Regions from separate parts of the Cupriavidus sp. KB_39 genome, predicted to be linked through region 1. Evidence: riboswitches for the same ligand, from Rfam matches in the RefSeq annotation. Region 1 holds a riboswitch; the other holds the start of a gene.
What was found. A riboswitch is a leader RNA that binds a small molecule or an ion and turns the genes downstream of it on or off. The one in region 1 is predicted to bind glycine.

Region 1 (6,779 bases):
CACGCCGGGGCCGCCACCGCCGTGCGGAATGCAGAAGGTCTTGTGCAGGTTCAGGTGCGAGACATCGCCGCCGAACTGGCCCGGCGCGGCGGTGCCGACCATCGCGTTCATGTTGGCGCCATCCACGTACACCTGGCCGCCGTGCTGGTGCACGATCTCGCAGATCTGCTGCACGCCCTGCTCGAACACGCCGTGCGTGGACGGGTAGGTGATCATGATTGCGGCGAGGTTCTGGCTGTGCTGCTCGGCCTTCTTCGCCAGATCCTGCAGGTCGACGTTGCCGTCGGCGTCACACGCCACCACCACCACCTTCATGCCGGCCATCTGGGCCGACGCCGGGTTGGTGCCGTGCGCGGACGAGGGAATCAGGCAGATGTCGCGATGGGCTTCGCCGCGGCTGGCGTGGTACTTCTGGATGATCAGCAGGCCGGCGTACTCGCCCTGCGAGCCCGCGTTCGGCTGCAGGCTCACCGCGGCGTAGCCGGTGGCGGCGCAGAGCATGGCTTCGAGCTGGTCGATCATCTCGCGATAGCCCACGGTCTGGTCGAGCGGGGCGAACGGGTGGACCTTGCTGAACTCGGGCCACGTCACCGGAATCATCTCGCTGGTGGCGTTGAGCTTCATGGTGCAGGAGCCGAGCGGGATCATGGTGCGATCCAGCGCGAGGTCCTTGTCCGCCAGCGAGCGCAGGTAGCGCAGCATCTCGTGCTCGGCGTGGTGCGTGTTGAAGACCGGGTGCGTCAGGTAGGCGCTCTGGCGGGCCAGCGCGGCCGGGAAACCATCGCCGACGGCGGCCTCGGTCGCATCGAAGGCCGGCACCGGCTTGCCGTGCGCGAAGATCTCCCACAGCGCGACCACGTCCTCGCGCGAGGCGGTCTCGTCCAGCGAGATGCCCACGCGGGTGGCGCCGATATGGCGCAGGTTGATGCCGCGCGCGGTGGCGGCGGCGTGGATCGCCTCGGTGTTGAAGCCGGTGTCCAGCGTCAGGGTGTCGAAGAACGTGGCGTTGACCGGGGTCACGCCCATCGCCTTCAGGCCGGCAGCCAGCGTGGCGGTCAGGCGGTGCACGCGCTGGGCAATGCGCTGGAGGCCCTGCGGCCCGTGGTACACGGCGTACATCGACGCCATCACGGCCAGCAGCACCTGCGCGGTACAGATGTTCGACGTGGCCTTCTCGCGGCGGATGTGCTGCTCGCGCGTCTGCAGCGCCAACCGGTACGCCTTGTTGCCCTGCGCGTCGATGGTCACGCCCACCAGACGGCCCGGCATCGAGCGCTTGAATTCGTCCTTCACGGCCATGTAGCCGGCGTGCGGGCCGCCGAAGCCGAGCGGCACGCCAAAGCGCTGCGAGTTGCCCACGGCCACGTCGGCGCCCCATTCGCCCGGCGCGACGATCAGCGTCAGCGCCAGCAGGTCCGCCGCCGCCACCACCAGCCCGCCAGCGGCGTGCACGGCATCGGCGATGGCACGGTAGTCGGCCACATCGCCGTTCACGCCCGGGTATTGCAGCAGCACGCCGAAGGCATGGGCGCCGGCGGCCTCGGCGGCGGGGCCGACCTTGACCTCGATGCCCAGCGGCAGCGCGCGCGTGCGTACCACTTCCAGCGTCTGCGGCAGCACGTCGTCCGCCACGTAGAACGTGTTCGAGGCGTGCTTGTTCACGCGCTGGAGCAGCGTCATCGCCTCGGCGGCAGCGGTGCCTTCGTCCAGCATCGACGCATTGGCGATGTCCAGCCCGGTCAGGTCCGTGACCATCTGCTGGAAGTTCAGCATCGCCTCCAGGCGGCCCTGCGAGATCTCGGGCTGGTACGGCGTGTAGGCCGTGTACCAGGCCGGATTCTCGAAGATATTGCGAAGGATGACGCCCGGCGTGAGCGTGTTGTAGTAACCCTGCCCGATGAAGCTCTTGAGCACGCGGTTCTGGTTCGCCAGCCCGCGCAGCTTGGCCAGCGCGGCTTCCTCGGTCAGCGGCTCGGTGAATTCGCCGAGCGGCATGCCGTCGCGGCGGCGGATGGCGGCGGGCACCACGGCGTCGATCAGCGCGGCGCGCGTCTCGTAGCCGAGCACCTTGAGCATGTGTTGCTGTTCGGCGGCATCCGGGCCGATATGACGGGCGGCGAAGGCGTCGCGCGCCTCCAGTTCGGCCAGCGTGGGCCGGCTACCTTGGGCGGCGTTCATGGGAAGAGGGGCGTTCATGGCAAGTGTCTCGTGGGGCGGGGCGGCAGGTGGTCAGCCTGGCCGCCGCGCGGGCATCTCGGGCGCCGTCTCCTGGCTCGGGAGACGGCTGGTGCAGCGCGTCAGGCGCCGACGCTGGCCTTGTAGGCGTCGACGTTCATCAGGCCGTTCACATCGTCGCCATTGGCCGGCTTCAGCTTGAACAGCCACGCGTCGAAGGCGTTGGCGTTGACGGATTCCGGCGCGGCGCTGGCGGCCTCGTTCACGGCGATGACTTCGCCGGCCACCGGGGCGTAGATGTCGGAAGCGGCCTTCACGGACTCCACCACGGCCAGCGCGTCGCCGGCGCCGACCGACTTGCCCACTTCGGGCAGTTCCAGGAAGACGATGTCGCCCAGCGCGTCCTGCGCGTGGTCGGTAATGCCGATCGTCAGCGTGCCGTCGGCTTCAACGCGCACCCATTCGTGCGATTCGGTGTACTTCAGGTCAGCAGGGAAATTCATGACGGATTCTCCGGGAATGCAGTGTTTGTCTTGTTTCGGTTCGCCTGCCGGGGCCAGCCGGGCAGGCGTGATGGCGACCGTTGGTGTCAGCCGGGCGGATGCCTCAGCTCACGAGTGCCTTGCCATTGCGCACAAACGGCAGTTTAACCACAGTCGCGGTCAGTTTGCGGTCACGAATCTCGACCTGGACCTCGGTGCCGGGCACAACGCCCTGCGGCAGCCGGGCAAAGGCAATGGATTGGGAGAGGGACGGGCTGAAGGTGCCGCTCGTGATCTCGCCGTCGCCGGCGGGGGTGATCACCTTCTGGTGCGCACGCAGCACACCGCCCTTGTCGCGCAGGATCAGGCCGGCAAATGTCTTATGTTGTCCGGCTGCCAGCAGCGCCGACTTGCCGATGAAATCGCGCTCGCTCTGCAGGTCGACGGTCCAGGCCAGGCCGGCGTCGAGCGGCGAGGTGTGGATGTCCATGTCCTGGCCGTACAGGTTCATGCCGGCTTCCAGGCGCAGCGTGTCACGCGCGCCCAGTCCGGCCGGGCGCACGCCTACGGACTGCAGCTTTTCCCAGATGCCGGCCACGTTCTCGGCCTCCACCACCAGCTCGAAGCCGTCCTCGCCGGTGTAGCCGGTGCGGGCCACCATCAGCTCGCCGACCATCGGGTCCCGCACCACCACRGCGTTGAACGGCTTGAGTGCGTCGGCCGGCTGGGTCGACGGGAAGGCCTCATGCACCTTGGCGCGCGCGTTCGGGCCCTGCACGGCGATGATCGCCAGCTTGCCCACGCCGGCCGGCGCCACGTCGCCCCGGCGCGGGGTGATCGTCACGCCGCTGCCGGTGGCCGCGTTGCGGGCCGTGATCCATTCGATGTCGCCCAGCGCCGTGCTGGCGTTCACCACCAGGCGGAAGCGGTCTTCGGCGAAGAAATAGACGATCAGGTCGTCGATGACGCCGCCCTTTTCGTCGAGCATGCACGCGTAGAGGGCCTTGCCCGGGGTCTGGAGCTTGTCGACATTGTTGGCCAGCAGGCCGCGCAGGAAGGCGCGCGTGTTGGGGCCGGACAGGTCCACCACGCACATGTGCGAGACATCGAACATGCCGGCATCGCCGCGCACCGCGTTGTGTTCCTCGATCTGGGAGCCGTAGTTGACCGGCATGTCCCAGCCGCCGAAATCGACCATGCGGGCACCGAGCGAGCGGTGGATGGCGTTAAGGGGCGTGGCCTGGAGCGTCATGGGAAATCCTCTGGAGCGAATACGGCAGCGAAAACGAAAAAAGGGTCATCCGCCGTGGGGATCGATGGCAATGCCACCAATCCGCCGCGGCGGATGACCCCTCTGTCCTCGATACCTGAGAGATTACGATGCAGCTTGCCGCATCGCGCGCCCCTTCGGTGGACACGCTCGCCATGCGTTGGCACGGGCGGGTGTCGCTCTCCAGAGTGCGGCATGCATCGTGTGCATGTTGCATGCCGATCCGACCGGTCCGTGGTGCCTGAGAGTTTTCGGGTGATACCCCTTCGGCGGCGCAATGGCTGCGCGCTCTCCCGGTTGGATGCGCGTGAATGTACGGGACGGGTTGACCTTTGTCAACGCGGCGCCGACGCCACCTTGCTAGGCGCCGGGGAGGGGGCTGGCTGTAATTCCTGCCGCCTGAGGTAAGGACTACCCGCGCCGGATCAACGATCCTTCGTGACGACGTTACCCACCACGCCACCCACCGCCGCGCCACCCACCGTGCCGAGCGCGCTGCCGTTGGTCAGCGCAGCGCCGCCGAGCGCGCCAACGCCCGCGCCAATGGCGGTGTTGCGGGTCTTGGGGCTCATGTCCGCGCAGCCGCCAAAGGCCGCCAGCGTGACACCGATCAGCGTGATTTTCGCCAGGGTTCGCATTGTTTTCATGATCGCCTCCGAATYTGCCGAATTTGTCATCAGGACGGCGTCGCCGCCGGTCCCGCATYACCGTATGAGGCAATCTCCATGCCCCSGYTGTCCCCTCGGACGTCACTTTTACGAAGTGTTACCGCGATGAAACACTGGTAGCACTCGCGTCCTTGATGTCCGTCATCAGGCACCGGCGCAGGCCACCCTGCGTGTTAACATCGACGCCTTTCGCGCGCCCGCCAAGCGTGCGCCATCCGGCACCCGCCCACCTATGACCCACGGACTCAACGCCGCCCAATCCGAAGCCGTTCGCTATCTGGACGGGCCCTGCCTCGTCCTCGCGGGCGCCGGGTCCGGCAAGACGCGCGTCATCACGCAAAAGATCGCCCACCTGATCGAGGACAAGGGCTTCGAGCCGCGTCACATCGCCGCCGTCACCTTCACGAACAAGGCGGCGAAAGAGATGCAGGAGCGCATCGGCAAGCTGATGGAGGGCAAGACCACGCGCGAGGGCAAGCGGATTCCGCTCAAGCAGCTCACCGTCTGTACCTTCCACTCGCTCGGCGTGCAGATTTTGCGGATGGAGGCGGAGCACGTCGGCCTGAAGCCGCAGTTCTCGATCATGGATTCGGACGACTGCTTCGGACTGGTGCAGGAGCAGCTCGCCACCACGGACAAGAAGCTGATCCGTAGCGTGCAGGGCACGATCTCGCTGTGGAAGAACGGCATGATCGATCCGGAGACCGCGCTGGCCCAGGCCGCCAATGCCGACGAGCACCAGGCCGCCATGGTCTACCGCAATTACGTGGCCACGCTGCACGCCTACCAGGCGGTGGATTTCGACGACCTGATCCGCCTGCCCGCCGAGCTGTTCGCGCGCGACGAGGCCGTGCGCCTGAAATGGCAGAACCGCCTGCGCTACTTCCTCGTCGACGAATACCAGGACACCAACGCCTGCCAGTACGCGCTGCTCAAGCTGCTGGCCGGCGGCTCGCACCTGCGCGCGCCGGCGTTCACGGCCGTGGGCGACGACGACCAGGCCATCTACGGCTGGCGCGGCGCCACGCTGGACAACCTGCGCGGCCTGCAGACCGATTTCCCGGACCTCAAGGTCGTCAAGCTCGAACAGAACTACCGCTCGACGGTGCGCATCCTGGAGGCGGCCAACGCGGTCATCGCCAACAATCCCAAGCTGTTCGACAAGAAGCTGTGGTCGGAGCACGGCATGGGCGACCCCATCGCCATCCATCCGATGAACGACGAGGAGCACGAGGCCGAGTCCGTGGTGTTCCGCCTGTCCGCCCACAAGTTCGAGCGCCGCGCGCAGTTCCGCGACTACGCCATCCTGTATCGCGGTAACCATCAGGCGCGGCTGTTCGAGCAGATCCTGCGGCGCGAGCGGATTCCGTACGTGCTGTCCGGCGGCCAGAGCTTCTTCGACAAGGCGGAGATCAAGGACATCTGCGCCTACCTGCGGCTGATCGCCAATCCGGACGACGATCCCGCGTTCATCCGCGCCATCACCACGCCCAAGCGCGGCGTGGGCAACACCACGCTGGAGGCGCTCGGCACGTTCGCGGGGCAGGCCAAGGTGTCGCTGTTCGAGGCCGCCATGATGGGCGGCATCGAAGGCAAGCTCCAGCCGCGCCAGCTGGAGCCGRTGCGCGTGTTCTGCGAGTCGATGGTGCGCCTGGCGGACCGCGCCAAGACCGATCCGGCCACCGTGCTGCTCGACGACATGATGGCCGGCATCCACTATGAATCGTACTTGTACGATACCTTCGACGAGCGCCAGGCCCAGTCGCGCTGGACCAATACGCTTGAATTCCTCGACTGGCTCAAGCGCAAGGGCACGCGCCCGGAACCCGAGGCCGGGGAGGGCGAGGCCACCGGCTTCGACAACGCCGACGGCTTTGGCGACGAAGGCAAGAACCTGCTCGAACTGACACAGACCGTGGCGCTGATGAGCATGCTCGAAGGCCGCGAGGAAGACCCGGACGCGGTGCGGCTCTCCACGCTCCACGCGTCCAAGGGCCTCGAATATCCGCACGTGTTCCTGGTGGGCGTGGAGGAGGGCATCCTGCCCCACGCGCGCGAGGACGAAGACATGAGCGACGAGAAGATCGAGGAAGAGCGCCGGCTGATGTACGTTGGCATCACCCGCGCCCAGCGCAGCCTCCAGATCAGCTGGTGCAAGAAGCGCAAACGCGCCCGGGACACCTA
Region 2 (5,214 bases), on a different contig from region 1:
TGTCTCCTTTATTAGAACTGCCTGGATATTTGTGGACATAGTATTTTATATCGTTGCGTTTGTCCACTATATGGTTGTACGCATCTCGCTCTATACTTCATCCGTCGTTTCACTCCGCACTGAACTATGGAATACGCTCCTGGCATCAGCCAGCTTGCTGGGCTGCTGGCCGACCCCGGCCGTGCGGCCATGTTGTGGGCGTTGATGGATGGCAGCGCGCGGCCGGCCGGCGAACTGGCGATGATTGCCGGGCTGTCGGCCTCGTCCACCAGCGGCCATCTCGCCCGCATGTCCGAAGGCGGCCTGCTCGCCGTGGAGACGCGTGGGCGCAATCGCTATTACCGGCTGGCCACGCCGGAAATTGGTGTGGCCATCGAGGCGCTTGCGTCGGCGTCGCTGGCCAGCCAGCCGCCGCGCGTGCGTGCCGTGCCGGTCTCCCGCACGGCGCCGCCGGCGCTGCGACAGGCTCGCACCTGTTATGACCATCTGGCTGGGGAACTTGCGGTGGGTCTTTTCGAACGAATGTCCGAAGCGGGCTGGCTGATCGTGTCGGGCAGCGCCGTCGACCTCAGCGCCCCCGGCGCGGAGGCGATGGGGCAGCTTGGCATCGACCTGGGCGCCACCCGCCGCAAGCGCCGGCAGTTCGCCTGCACCTGCCCGGACTGGAGCGAACGCAAGCCCCATCTGGGCGGGGCGCTCGGCGCGGCGCTGCTCGACAGCCTGCTGGCACGCGGATGGATCGAGCGTACGGACACGTCGCGCGCCCTGCGCGTGACGCCTCGCGGCCAGCGCGAAATCGTGAACGTGGCAGCCTGACGGATATGAATACCGAAGCCAGAGGAGGAGCAGATGGCAATTGAACTGGACGACGACGCGCAAGACGCCATCAGCCGGCTATTCGCGCTGATTAACCTCGGCGACAGCGCCCAGACCAGCCGGCAGTTTTCGCTGTTCGAGGAAGCGCTGGAAGACGCCGAGGAAGACGAGATCGATGCCGCCGGCCTGCTGTGGCAGGTCAAGGACATCATCGATTGGGAATCCGGCTTTTATGTCGACTGGAAAGACGCCGAGTCCTTTATCGGCTGCCTGAACCAGCTTTGCGAGCGGATCGACCTCGAGGTGGACTGGGGCACCGAGGACACCGAGGACGAAGACTTCCTGGAGGGCACGAGCGTGCCCGAGCTGATGGAGATCGTCGCCACGCAGCTACGCATGGCCGGCTACACGCTCTGGAACTGGGATACCGGCGGCGACGCCTACGGCGGCTGGATCACGCGCAGCGAAGACGACGAAGAGATACTCGAGATCGCCGACACGCTCGGCTTCGACATCCGTCCCGGCGACCAGCCCTACTGACCGACCGGCTCGCCTGGAAACTCAGTCGAGCCCGATCACCACCGCGCCGCCGTCACCGTCCGGGGTATCGGCGATGTCGGCGCTGTCCGATCCATCCGTGCCCCCCAGCGCCTTGGCGCGCGGTGCCGGGCGCCGGGTCTCCGGCACGCCCAGCGTTTCCTCGAGCACAGTGAGGAAGGCCCGCACGCTCGGCGGCATCAGCTTGCGCGCGGGCATCAGCACGTACACCTTCAGCGGCGACGACGTATAGCCGGGCAGCACGCGCACCAGTTGGCCGTGCACCAGATGCTCGTGCACGAAGCGGGGCGACATGCGCGCCACGCCCAGCCCATCCAGCGCGGCCTTGAGCCGGACTTCAGCGTTATGCGTGGAGATGCGCGGCGAGACGTCCATGGCGAAGGTTTCCACCCCATCGCGCAGGAATTCCCATTGCACATCGTCGAGGTTGCCGAGCGTCGGCCAGCCCTTCAGGTCCTGCGGCGCGCGCGGCAGGCCGTGCTCGCGGATCAGCGCGGGCGCCGCATAGAACGCACGCTCGATCAGCACCACGCGCTTGCTCGCGAACGAGCTGTCGTGGAGGTTGGTGTCGGTCATGACGAAGGCGAGGTCATAGCCGTGGCGAATCAGGTCGGGCTGGTCCCAGCTCATGTCCAGTTCCACATGCAGCGACGGGTGCAGCTTAAGTAACCTGGAGAGCGAGGCGGACAGGTGCTGCGAACCCACCTCGTAAGGCGTGGCGATGCGCAGCGTGCCGCTGACCTCGGCACTCACCGAGGCGGCCTCGGCGCTGATCTCGCGCAACTCGCCAAACAGGGGCGCCACGCGGTCATAGAGCTGCTGGCCGCGCTGGGTCACGCGCACGCGCCGCGTGGTCCGCTCGAACAGGCGCACACCAAGCTGGGTTTCCAGCCGGGCAACCGCCGCGCTGGCCGATGACTTGGGCACTTCCGCCAGTTCGGCGCCCTGCGTGAAGCCGCCCCCTTCCACCACGCGGCAGAAGATTTCCCAGTCTTTCCAGTCGATCGATTTCATGCAGACACCTTCGTCACCCACGCCSTGTGGGCGAGGCGGAATTGTCCCACAGCCCGGACAATCCCGCTGCCGACGTTCACGCCGATAGCCGCCGCGCCGGGCGGCGCGCACGGCATTTGATGCAGGTCATCGTGCGGGAAAACATTGATTGGGAATTGTTCTTGTTACCGCGTACGATTCCGGCATCCGCCCCGGATGGGGCTTCTTGCGGGAGCTGCAATGCTGAAAGTGGCCGTACTTCTCATCGCCGGTGCGTTTTCCACGGGGGCCTTCGCGGGCGCCAAGTGCGACAAGCATCCGAAGTCCGAATGGATGCCCGAGGCCGACGCCAAGGCCAAGATCGCGGCCCAGGGCTACAACATCAAGAAGTTCAAGGTGGACGGCAACTGCTACGAGATCTATGGCACCACCAAGGACGGCAAGAAGGCCGAGATCTACTTCGACACGAAGACGCTCGACATCGTGAAGTCCGAGATCGAGAAGTAAGCATGTCGGTGCCGGCCGGCCAGCTGCGCAATACCACCACGCTCCGCGTCTGGGACGTGGTGGTGCGGCTCACGCACTGGAGCGTGGCGGCCATCGTCTGCTACGACCTCATCGACGATTCCGGCGACCAGATGCACCGCGTGCTGGGCTACGTGGCCGCCGGACTTGTGCTGTTTCGCATTCTCTGGGGCTTCATCGGCAGCGAACACGCGCGCTTCCGCGCCTGGCTGCCGCGCCCCGCCGGCGTGCTGGCCCATGCCCGGGCCATGGCCCGGCGCCGCACGCCGCGCTTCATCAGCCACACCCCGCTCGGCGCGGTGATGATGCTGGCGATGTGGACCCTGATCCTGCTGCTCGCCGTTACCGGCTGGCTCTCCCGCCTCGACGCGTTCTGGGGCGAGGACTGGCCCATCGACATCCATCGCTGGCTCTCCAACACGCTGCTCGGGCTGGTGGTGGTGCACGCGCTGGTGGCCATCGTTACCAGCGTGGCCGGCAAGGAAAACCTGGTCGGGGCGATGATCACCGGCCGCAAGCCGCGCGACCTCGACTAACCTGGGGTTGCCGCGCCGGCGCCGCCCGTGGCATAGTAGCCRCGTCATACCGCWTCACCCGCCATACCCGTTTTACCCGCGTTATCGGGAGAGACTGTGCCTGCCGCCCGGCAGGCCGGCGCCGAAGGAGCAACCGCCCCGGAAACTCTCAGGCCAAAGGACCGGTAACGCCATTGCACTCTGAAGAACCCCGGCTCGCGTCAGCCGACGGTACCGAAGGAGCAAGCGATGCGCCCGCGCGCATCGTGAATCTCTCAGGTCAAGGACAGAGGGGGCGTGCGTCGCGCATGGTGCGCCACGTACCCCCCATCCACGACGTCCTGGAAGACCTGACAACATGAAGACAATCGCTGTCATCGGCGGTGGCATCACCGGCGTGACGACCGCTTACGCCCTCGCCAAACGTGGTTTCGCGGTCACACTGCTCGAGCGCCATCGCTACGCCGCCATGGAAACCTCGTTCGCCAATGGCGGCCAGCTCTCCGCGTCGAACGCCGAGGTCTGGACCCACCGCTCCACGCTGGTCAAGGGCATCAAGTGGATGCTCCGCAACGACGCGCCGCTGCTCGTGAACCCCCGCCCCACCTGGCACAAGCTGAGCTGGTTCGCCGCGTTCATCGCCGCCATGCCGCACTACCGGGCCAACACGATCGAGACCGCCCGCCTGGCCATCGCCGCCCGCGCGCACCTGTTCGGCTGGGCCGAGGCGGAAGGCATCGACTTCGATCTCAAGCGGCAGGGCATCCTCCATATCTACCGGGACAAGGCCGGCTTCGACCATGCCGGCGAGGTCTCCASGCTGRTGGCCGAYGGCGGCCTGCCGCGCCGCGCGGTCACYCCCGAGGAAATGCGTGCGATCGAGCCGACGCTGGCCGGCCAGTACTACGGCGGCTACTACACCGAGAGCGACGCCACCGGCGACATCCACAAGTTCACCTCCGGCCTGGCCGCGGCGGCCCAGCGGCTGGGCGTGGTCACGCGCTACAGCCAGGACGTGCAGTCGGTCAACTCGGACGGCCGCACGGCCACCATCACCGTCCGCGACGGTAATCAGACAAGTTCGACAACCTTCGACGCCGTAGTGGTCTGCGCCGGCGTGGCCAGCCGGCAGTTCGCCACGCAACTGGGRGACCGCGTGAACATCTACCCGGTGAAGGGCTATTCGATCACGGTGAACTTGCCCGACGCCGCCAGCCAGGCTGCGGCGCCCACGGTCAGCCTGCTCGACGACGAGACCAAGCTCGTGACCAGCCGGCTCGGCGTGGACCGTTTCCGCGTGGCCGGCACGGCCGAGTTCAACGGCATCGACCGCGACATCCGCGCGGACCGCATCCGGCCCCTGATCGACTGGGTCAACACCTGCTTCCCCGGCGTGAGCACGCGCAGCGTGGTGCCGTGGGCAGGGCTGCGGCCGATGATGCCGAACATGATGCCGCGCGTGGGGCGCGGACGGCAGGCCAACGTGTTCTACAACACGGGCCACGGGCATCTGGGGTGGACGTTGTCGGCGGTGACGGCCGAGATGGTGGGCGATGTCATCCGGCWGGCGGCGGTACCGCGTGCTTTCTCCCCTCTCCCGCTTGCGGGAGAGGGGTTGGGGGAGAGGGCCGGCGTGACCGGACGCGATATCGCTGCCTGAACCGCCAGCCCTCTCCCCCGCCCCTCTCCCTGAGGGAGAGGGGCGYCAACCATCGCGCCAACGAAAAAGGCCCCGCTTGCGCGGGGCCTTTTTCTTCAATCTTGGTGCCCAGGAGAGGACTCGAACCTCCACAGTGTTGCCACCGCT

Region 2: it holds a riboswitch for glycine, as region 1 does, so the genes downstream of both, AB4Z27_RS17865 (D-amino acid dehydrogenase) here and gcvT (glycine cleavage system aminomethyltransferase GcvT) in region 1, are expected to answer to the same signal.

The regions. Positions count from the first base shown of each region.
Region 1 is NZ_JBFREV010000021.1:51,287-58,065, reverse strand. It holds gene gcvP (aminomethyl-transferring glycine dehydrogenase) at 1-2,196, opposite strand, end outside; gene gcvH (glycine cleavage system protein GcvH) at 2,298-2,678, opposite strand; gene gcvT (glycine cleavage system aminomethyltransferase GcvT) at 2,782-3,909, opposite strand; glycine riboswitch at 4,002-4,124, opposite strand; glycine riboswitch at 4,146-4,233, opposite strand; gene AB4Z27_RS17035 (glycine zipper 2TM domain-containing protein) at 4,353-4,574, opposite strand; gene AB4Z27_RS17030 (UvrD-helicase domain-containing protein) at 4,828-6,779, shown strand, end outside.
Region 2 is NZ_JBFREV010000023.1:34,155-39,368, reverse strand. It holds gene AB4Z27_RS17895 (Bug family tripartite tricarboxylate transporter substrate binding protein) at 1-1, opposite strand, end outside; gene AB4Z27_RS17890 (ArsR/SmtB family transcription factor) at 127-816, shown strand; gene AB4Z27_RS17885 (DUF6630 family protein) at 850-1,356, shown strand; gene AB4Z27_RS17880 (LysR family transcriptional regulator) at 1,378-2,388, opposite strand; gene AB4Z27_RS17875 (PepSY domain-containing protein) at 2,608-2,874, shown strand; gene AB4Z27_RS17870 (cytochrome b/b6 domain-containing protein) at 2,877-3,428, shown strand; glycine riboswitch at 3,504-3,602, shown strand; gene AB4Z27_RS17865 (D-amino acid dehydrogenase) at 3,766-5,067, shown strand; tRNA gene AB4Z27_RS17860 (tRNA-Leu) at 5,170-5,214, opposite strand, start outside.